DNA from 2 places in the Bacillus sp. ABR genome. Region 2 is predicted to be linked to the other one. Evidence: riboswitches for the same ligand, from Rfam matches in the RefSeq annotation. Region 2 holds a riboswitch; the other holds the start of a gene.

What was found. A riboswitch is a leader RNA that binds a small molecule or an ion and turns the genes downstream of it on or off. The one in region 2 is predicted to bind lysine.
Region 1: linked by a shared signal. The riboswitch ahead of OIT90_RS03680 (amino acid permease) and the one ahead of OIT90_RS08965 (aspartate kinase) in region 2 are both predicted to bind lysine.

Annotation. Positions count from the first base shown of each region.
Region 1 is NZ_JAOYSL010000001.1:743,015-747,492, reverse strand. Features, by position in the region: gene OIT90_RS03690 (FecCD family ABC transporter permease) at 1-286, opposite strand, end outside; gene OIT90_RS03685 (iron-hydroxamate ABC transporter substrate-binding protein) at 546-1,484, shown strand; gene OIT90_RS03680 (amino acid permease) at 1,520-2,926, opposite strand; lysine riboswitch at 3,118-3,296, opposite strand; gene sspJ (small acid-soluble spore protein SspJ) at 3,419-3,562, opposite strand; gene OIT90_RS03670 (MarR family winged helix-turn-helix transcriptional regulator) at 3,644-4,072, opposite strand; gene OIT90_RS03665 (metal-dependent hydrolase) at 4,244-4,478, shown strand, end outside.
Region 2 is NZ_JAOYSL010000002.1:678,265-682,742, reverse strand. Features, by position in the region: gene uvrC (excinuclease ABC subunit UvrC) at 139-1,911, shown strand; lysine riboswitch at 1,973-2,150, shown strand; gene OIT90_RS08965 (aspartate kinase) at 2,284-3,519, shown strand; gene OIT90_RS08960 (YslB family protein) at 3,674-4,117, opposite strand; gene OIT90_RS08955 (succinate dehydrogenase cytochrome b558 subunit) at 4,401-4,478, shown strand, end outside.

The DNA of each region.
Region 1 (4,478 bases), on a different contig from region 2:
CACCTGATACGGCTAAAAAGGCACCGACGAGCGCGGCTCCAACTGTGCGCGGCAGCCTCAATTCCCGAATGATTTGATGTGAAGTTTCTTGTGGATCAAAATGAAAAACGGCTTCCCATACAGTCTGTAGATGAATGTTTGCCGCTCCTAATGATACCGATAAAAAAAGACCAAATGATAAAGCGATGATTCCTATGATGATAACAGCTGCTGTTCCAAAAGGCTTCGTGACAATATCGATCGTATCATCGCTGGCTGGCAGCTGTTTATTCGATTGTGAGCCCAAAACCAGTCTCTTCCTTTCCGTTCATGTTTATTCTTTATTAGTGATAATGATTATCAATCTCGAAGTCTAGTATATCACTTTCTTTTCTTTTTGAAATCATTGTTCTGATAAATTTCTTTATTTTCATCAAAAAACTGTGAGAATTTCATCATTTTTCTTTAGGCCTAAATTAGCCAATGCATTTTTGTTCCTATCATGTTACGATAAAAAATGAAATTGAGAATCATTATCAAGGAAAAATGAATAGGAGAGAACTTTTGTGAAAAAACGAACTGGATTTCTTTTGATTTCTTTATCGATTCTTATGATCTTTACAGCCGCTTGCGGCAGCACTTCAAATAAACAATCTGCAACGAAAAAGAATGACATGATGACATATCAGGATGCAAAAGGTGAAGTGAAGCTTCCGAAAAATCCGAAACGAATAGTGCTTCTTGCAGAAAGCTATTACGGGGACCTCGTCACACTCGGCAAAACGCCGGTTGCTACAACATCACCCATCTTTAAAAACCCTTTTTATAAAGGGAAAACAGATGGAGTGGAAAATCTCGGAAGGACCCCATCGGTCGAAAAAGTAGCCGCTTCGAAGCCAGATATGATTATTGCTTGGGGGGAAGATGAGAAGTTTGATCAATACAAAAAAATCGCCCCAACTGTAGCGGTAAAATACAATCAATATTCTTTCAAAGACCAGCTAAAAGAATTCGGTAAAATGACAGGTACACCAAAAAAAGCAACAGAATGGATCACAAAATGGGATACCAAAATTGCTGAGGTGAAACCAAAGGTAACCAAAGCTGTCGGCAGCAAGACGGTCTCGATCGTATCGCCATTTGATAAAGGCATTTATATCTTCGGAAACACCTTTGCCCGCGGGGGCGAAATCATTTATGACGAACTGAAATTAAAAGCACCGAAGGCGGTTAAAAAAGAAGCGATCGACAGCGGCGTCGGCTATGCGAATATTTCTCTTGAGAAGCTGCCAGAATTCGCAGGCGACTATATTTTCACAGGTCCATGGAGCGGCTCAAAAAGTAAAGGTGACCAAGTGTATCAAAGCAGCATTTGGACATCACTTCCTGCCGTCAAAAATAAACATGTATTCGAAATAGATCCAGTCGGTTTCTTCTTTAATGACCCAGTGTCACTAGAAGGTCAGCTAGAGTTTATTGTGGATCGATTGACATCTGCATCATAAAAAAACGTTTCTCCAGAAATGGAGAAACGTCTTCCTTATACCGTTCCTTTGGCAAATCCTTTTGACATGAATGGATAAAGCAAAATACCTACTAAGAATAGACCGATTCCAAGACCAAAGGTTTTCAAGTCGGCTGTTCCTGAAATAATGACCCAAGCTGAATACCCCATCGCAACAAGTGCAATGATGCCGTCTCTCGTTCGATTTCCTTTTTGAAGTTCATACGTGTCACCTTGCATAATGACCTTAAAGCTGTAGATGGAAGACACAATATACGGAATAAGATACGCAAGTGTCGCTGATGTAGTTAAAAAGGTAAAAGCTTCATTAATCGTACGTGACATCACAGAGAAGATAAACAGCTGTGACATAATATTTGTAACAGTCAAAGCGAAAGCAGGGCTTCCTTTTTTGTTTGTTTTTGCAAATACTGCTGGAAAATCACCAGCCTTTGCTGCTTGATACGGTACTTCTGAACCAAGTAAAATCCAGCCAAGCATCGAACCAAACAAGCAAATAATCGCCAGCAGAGCCATGACAATTCCGCCAGCTGGCCCAATAATAAGCTGAAGCACATCTACGAATGGTTTGTCAGAACCTTGCAATTGATCGTGCGGCAGAACGCCCATCGTAATCAATGTGATAATCATGTAGATCGAAAGTGCGATTAAAAGACCTGTAATCGTCGCACGTTTCACATCACGCTGTGAGGATGCTCTTCCTGATAAAATGACAGCTGATTCAATTCCAATAAATGCCCATAGTGTGGAAATAGCCGCATGATGAATTTGACCTCCAAGGCCAAGCACTCCTTCGCTGCCTGTTTCAACCGGGAAGTAGTAATGTTCAAATAATGCCGTTTGAAATGCAAATAATCCCGCAACAATAAAAAGGACGAATCCAAGCACCTTTGAAAAGGTCGTAATAAAATTCAATTTACTTGCAGCACTTAAGCTTGTAATTAAAATGGTATGTGTTCCCCATAGAAGAAGGGTACATACGATAAACGTCATGAGCTGACCAAGCGTGACCGCTTCTTTTCCAAAGGTAAAAACTTCAGTCTTCACTGTGAGAATAGGGAAAAAAGTCGTTAAATAACCAGCAAGGCTTGTAATAATTGCGACATTACTAATCCAGCTTGCCACCCAATATCCCCACACCATTGTAAATCCAGCTGCTTTCCCTTTTTTCGGATCTTTAAAAAGCGCCCTTGCATAACTTTGTGGTCCAGCCGTCAGCTGCGGCTTATGAATGGACAAATGCCCAAATACAAGCGCAATCATCAGCACACCGCCGCCTGTGACAAGCCATGCCATCGTCACACCTAAAGGACTTGCGTGCTGGGCAAGCGTACTTGGCAGCATAAAGATGCCTGAACCTACCATATTTCCGACGACAAAAGCCGTCAATAACCAAAAACCCCATTTTTTTGTCTGTTCCATTTCCGTACCTCCGTTTTATTCACTTTGGACCAGACCCGGCAGTATCTTCATTGATATATTTGTGAAGCAATGACTTGCATTCTTTATGTTCATAATGGATTACTTTTTAACAGCATACCCTTATTTTTGTGACTCAGAACATAAAAAAAAGCCTGAACAAAAGTCCATGCTTTTCAAAACATACACCTTGATCTCCGGATAGCCCTCCACGCTTCAAAGACGTGGCAGTCCTGCATTTATTCAATGCAGACCCAGCATAAAGAAAGTTGGAGCTCTCTCTACACTTCGGCGCTGATGCCTTTTTTCTCATGATCTACGATTCCATCTCTCCTATGAGTGACTCATCATCCGCGCAACCTCTACCTCACTGAGACATAGCGTGAGGATTTCTATTCATTTTTACTACACGAAGGTTATCAAACATTCTCACATCTGTCAAAGGGAAAAACATAGAAAAAAGGCAGAGAACTGTTTCTCTGCCCTATACCTTGCTTATTGATCGTTGTTTTTCTTCTTTTGTACAGCTTCCTGAAGCGGATCGCCTGCTAGCTCTTTACTTGCTTCCTCTAACAGCTGATCTACCTGCTGATGGTTTTTCTCACTTTTCGCTTTTTTATCCTTTTGGAAAAATGACATCGCTGTTTCCTCCCTTTTCATATAATGCGGTTGCCTGTTTAATTTGTGCTACAGCGCTCAGCATTATACAAGGGAAGAGGCTCAATCATCATGAAAGGTCTGCCTCATTTTTTGCAAGTACGACAGAAAGGTTTTTAAATCATCCTTTGTGAAGTCTGACATCATATGCTGAATCACCTTTCCGAAAAGACGAGTATGCTTTTCATAAATGGCCATCCCTTTTTCCGTGACTTCTAAACGGACAAGTGACGAATCGTCCTTGTCCCGTTCTCTTTGAATATAACCCTGCTCACATAATTTATTGAGTGCAATAGAGGCTGCACCAGGGTTTAAAGAGAGTCTTTGCTTCAGCTCTTCGGCATGTGATACTTTGCCTTGTATCAAAATAGAAAGAGCATATATCTGTGGGGGCGTGATGTCTTTCTCTAACTCAAGTAACTTGCGGTTTAATTTACGGCTGACTTCATAATGTACAAGAACAATTTCTTTTAAAATGTCTGCATTACCCATCCGAATCGCATCCTTATCGTTAGTATCAACATGACTTCCCCCTTATTATAGAATGTTTTTCCATTCAGCCAACCCTTTTGGCCTCTTTTTCTTTAGAAATAAGCCTTGCTGAATGAATCCACCCTTGATATAGTGAGTACTTGAACTAAAGATAGAACAGGAGTACGCATCATGACAGGAAAAACACACATCATGGGCGGAATTGCCGCCTCCACAGCCGTTGCCTACTATTATGGATTCGACCCAGTGACGATGGCTGCTGCTGGATCAGCAGGTGCTCTGATCCCTGATCTTTGCCATACAAAAAGTAAAATCGGCAGAAAATTCCCGCTGCTCTCGACACTGATCAGCAGTGTGTTCGGTCATCGCACATTTACACACAGTTTATTATTTTTGCTGATCATTT
Region 2 (4,478 bases):
CCGATCTATGTCCAAGCGGCATAATCATTGAAGCGGTTCTCGTAAAGACGAGAGCCGCTTTTCTTTCAACATGGTATAAAACAAATGTTCGTGATACACTAGAAGGAGTGAAAGAGGAAAACAAGGACGGATGAAAATATGAACAAACTAATCAAAGAAAAACTGTCAGTCCTGCCGGATCAACCAGGCTGTTACTTAATGAAAGATAGACAAAATACGATCATTTACGTGGGAAAGGCAAAGGTTTTAAAAAACAGGGTGCGCTCTTATTTCACTGGATCACATGACGCCAAAACGCAGCGGCTTGTCAGTGAAATTGAAGACTTTGAATACATTGTCACCTCTTCTAATATCGAGGCGCTCATTTTAGAGCTGAATTTAATCAAAAAATATGACCCAAAATACAATGTCATGCTCAAGGATGACAAGACGTATCCATTTATAAAAATTACGAATGAACGCCACCCTAAGCTGATCGTCACCCGCAATGTAAAAAAGGACAAAGGGAAATATTTCGGTCCATACCCAAACGTACAAGCAGCACGAGAAACGAAAAAGCTGCTCGACCGCTTATATCCCCTGAGAAAATGCGCCACTCTTCCTGACCGTGTCTGCCTTTATTATCATCTTGGGCAATGTCTTGCACCATGTGTGTATGACATTTCCGAGGAAACGAATAAGCAGCTCGTGGACGAAATCACAAGGTTTCTAAACGGAGGACATCAGCAAATCAAAAAAGAACTGACCGAAAAGATGCAGGAAGCTGCTGAAAATTTAGAGTTTGAACGGGCAAAAGAACTGAGAGACCAAATCGCTTATATCGACTCAACGATGGAAAAACAGAAAATGACGATGAGTGATTTATCAGATCGAGATGTCTTTGCCTATGCCTATGATAAAGGCTGGATGTGTGTCCAAGTTTTCTTTATCAGACAGGGGAAATTGATTGAACGTGATGTCAGCCTGTTCCCTATGTATCAGGACCCTGAGGAAGAGTTCCTTACGTTTATGGGGCAATTTTATGAAAAGAACAACCATTTTCTGCCGAAGGAAATTTTGGTACCGGACAGTGTCGATCAAGAGATGATTGAGCAATTACTTGAGACAAACGTTCACCAGCCGAAAAAAGGAAAGAAAAAGGATTTACTTTTACTTGCCCATCAAAATGCCAAAATCGCCTTAAAAGAAAAGTTTTCGCTCATTGAGCGTGATGAAGAGCGGACAATTGGTGCGGTGAAGCAGCTTGGGGATGCGCTTAATATTTATATGCCGTACAGAATTGAGGCGTTTGATAACTCCAATATTCAAGGAGCAGACCCGGTTTCTGCCATGGTTGTCTTTCAGGACGGGAAGCCATATAAAAAGGAATACCGAAAATACAAAATTAAAACCGTCTCAGGACCAGATGATTATGCATCCATGCGTGAAGTCATTAGAAGACGATATACCCGCGTGTTAAAGGATGAACTGCCGCTGCCAGATTTAATTTTAATTGACGGAGGAAAAGGACAGATCAACGCAGCCATCGATGTGCTTGAAAATGAATTGAATCTGTCTGTCCCAGTCGCAGGTCTTGTAAAAGATGAAAAACACCGGACTTCAAATCTCATGATGGGAGATACACTTGAAATTGTTGCGCTGGAGCGAAATAGCCAGGCTTTTTACTTGTTGCAGCGCATTCAAGATGAAGTGCACCGGTTCGCCATTAGCTTTCACCGGCAGCTGCGCGGAAAAAATGCATTCCAGTCTATTTTAGACGATGTACCAGGTATCGGAGAGAAGCGTAAAAAGCAGCTCCTCAAACATTTTGGCTCTGTGAAAAAGATGAAAGAAGCCTCTATCCAAGAATTTCAGGAAGCGGGCATTCCGAAACAAACGGCCGAACTTTTAATGGAGGCATTAAAAAAATAGATTGTACTTTTCTAAAAAGTTTGTTAAGATGTGACTAATTTAATAAATGAACGTGTTGTTTGTTGAAGATAGAGGTGCGAACTTCAAGAGTAGGCCTTCAGAGATCGATGGGATCTAAGAAGGGGGCTGAAAGGGGAGCGTCGCCGAAGTGAATAAAATCCACTCATTTTATTCGCTGGCTGTACATTGAAGAAATGTAGGGCTGTCAAGAATTCATTTCTTGGAGGGCTATCTCATTGTTTGCATCGTTTAATGATGATTTTAAAGCAATGGGAGATTTGTTCTCTCATTGCTTTTTTATTTGCAGTGAGCGGACAGTCTCCAAAGCAGCCTCTTCTCTCACACGTGAACTTTTGAAAAAGGGTGGTAGACATGGGACTAATTGTACAAAAATTTGGCGGAACTTCCGTTGGGTCAACAGAAAAAATTCGCAATGCCGCAGAGAGAGTGATCGCTGAACGGGAGGCAGGACATGATGTGGTTGTGGTTGTATCAGCGATGGGTAAATCAACAGATGTTCTAGTAGACCTAGCGAAAGAACTTACAGACGATCCAAGCAAAAGAGAAATGGATATGCTGCTCGCAACTGGTGAACAGGTGACTATTTCATTATTAACGATGGCGCTCCAAGCAAGAGGCTATGATGCCATTTCCTTTACAGGCTGGCAGGCTGGTATGAAAACAGAGCATGTACACGGAAATGCAAGAATCGTGGACATTGATGAAGCAAGAATAAAAGAGGAATTAAGTGCGGGGAAAGTCGTTGTTGTGGCAGGCTTCCAAGGAATTGCAGATGACTTACATATCACAACACTTGGACGCGGAGGATCAGATACGACTGCTGTGGCACTGGCTGCCGCACTAAAAGCTGATAAATGTGATATTTACACAGATGTACCAGGAGTGTTTACGACAGATCCGCGTTATGTACCTTCCGCGCGGAAACTTGCAGGTATTTCATACGATGAGATGCTTGAGCTGGCTAATTTAGGAGCTGGGGTCCTTCATCCAAGAGCTGTTGAATTTGCAAAAAATTATCAAGTCCCGCTAGAAGTCCGTTCTAGTATTGAAAACGAATCGGGTACGTTAATTGAGGAGGAATCATCCATGGAACAAAATTTAGTCGTCAGAGGCATTGCGTTTGAAGATCAGATTACACGTGTGACAGTATGCGGGCTTTCAAGCGGTCTCACAACATTATCGACCATTTTTACAACGCTTGCGAAACAGAATATCAATGTTGATATCATCATTCAGTCTGTCACAAGCACCAATCAGACGTCGATCTCTTTCTCTGTGAAAACGGATGATTTGTCCAAAACAGTTGAAGTATTAGAAGAATATAAAGGGGCGCTTGGCTACGAGCAGATTGAGACAGAAAGCAAATTAGCGAAAGTATCCATTGTGGGATCTGGAATGGTCTCAAATCCAGGCGTAGCTGCTGAAATGTTCGCTGTGTTAGCGCAAAAAGACATTCAAGTGAAAATGGTCAGTACGTCTGAAATCAAAGTCTCAACAGTGGTCGGCCGTGATGATATGGTCAAAGCGGTTGAAGCGCTGCATGATGCGTTTGATTTATCAAAGGTGAGCGCAGCTGCTCACTCTTAAAAAGGTAAAGAGGTGACCTCATGAAAGAGGATCGCCTCTTTTTTCTATATGGAATCGGCTGAAACGGACGTAAACCCATTCATTAAGTATGCTATGATAGATGTAGACATATAAAAAAGGCGTGACCTGAAGTCCGCGCCTTTTATCAAGAGGATTAACTAGGGTCTCTTAAATCCCATTTAACGGTTAAAATGACTTTCTCAGCACGCTTTTTCACTTGTTCATAGGATTCAGCCACGTGCTCATTTAGAAGCTGAATTTGTTCAGCAATAAAACCCGCTTCCATCTGAAAGCATGGCTCCTTTTGATAGGTGAGTCGATTGGATACTAGTGGACCTTCGAGCTCAAACTCAATTTCCTGTTTTTTCGAATGGACCATTGTGAGAGTCCCCCATCCGGCATCATGGAAAAATTCGGGGATCTTTTCCCATGACTCTTGAGGAAATTTACGAGCAAGCAGTTTACCCGCAAAATACATCATAGATGAATGGTCCTGACCAAGAATATCAGGCAGCAGAACTTCGCGTATCAGCTCGTAGGCAAATCCATTGACTTCAATTTCTTTTAGCTGTTCTAAGTTAGATTCGAATTTATTCATTGTACGGCTCCCCTCTTTCAACAATTTATTATAGCTTATGTGGGCATATGATGACAGAGTTTTCCCTGAAGTCTAAGAAATTCTTATTGTAGTAAAACGAATTTTGATTTAAAACTTTTAAATTTCGGAAAATTTTAATTTATGTACGCGGTTTCTTGACGCTTTTTTGACATAGGAGTAAAATGAAATTGTCAATAAATTTGAATAAAGTGCTTACAATTGAAAGAAGCGGGGGTAAGACAATTTTCAAGCAATTGCACTTTTTTTACTAGGGGGTAAAGTAATGTCGGGGAACAAAGAATTTTTTTATCGGAGATTGCATTCTTTGCTTGGCGTCATTCCGGTCGGTCTATTTTTAGTA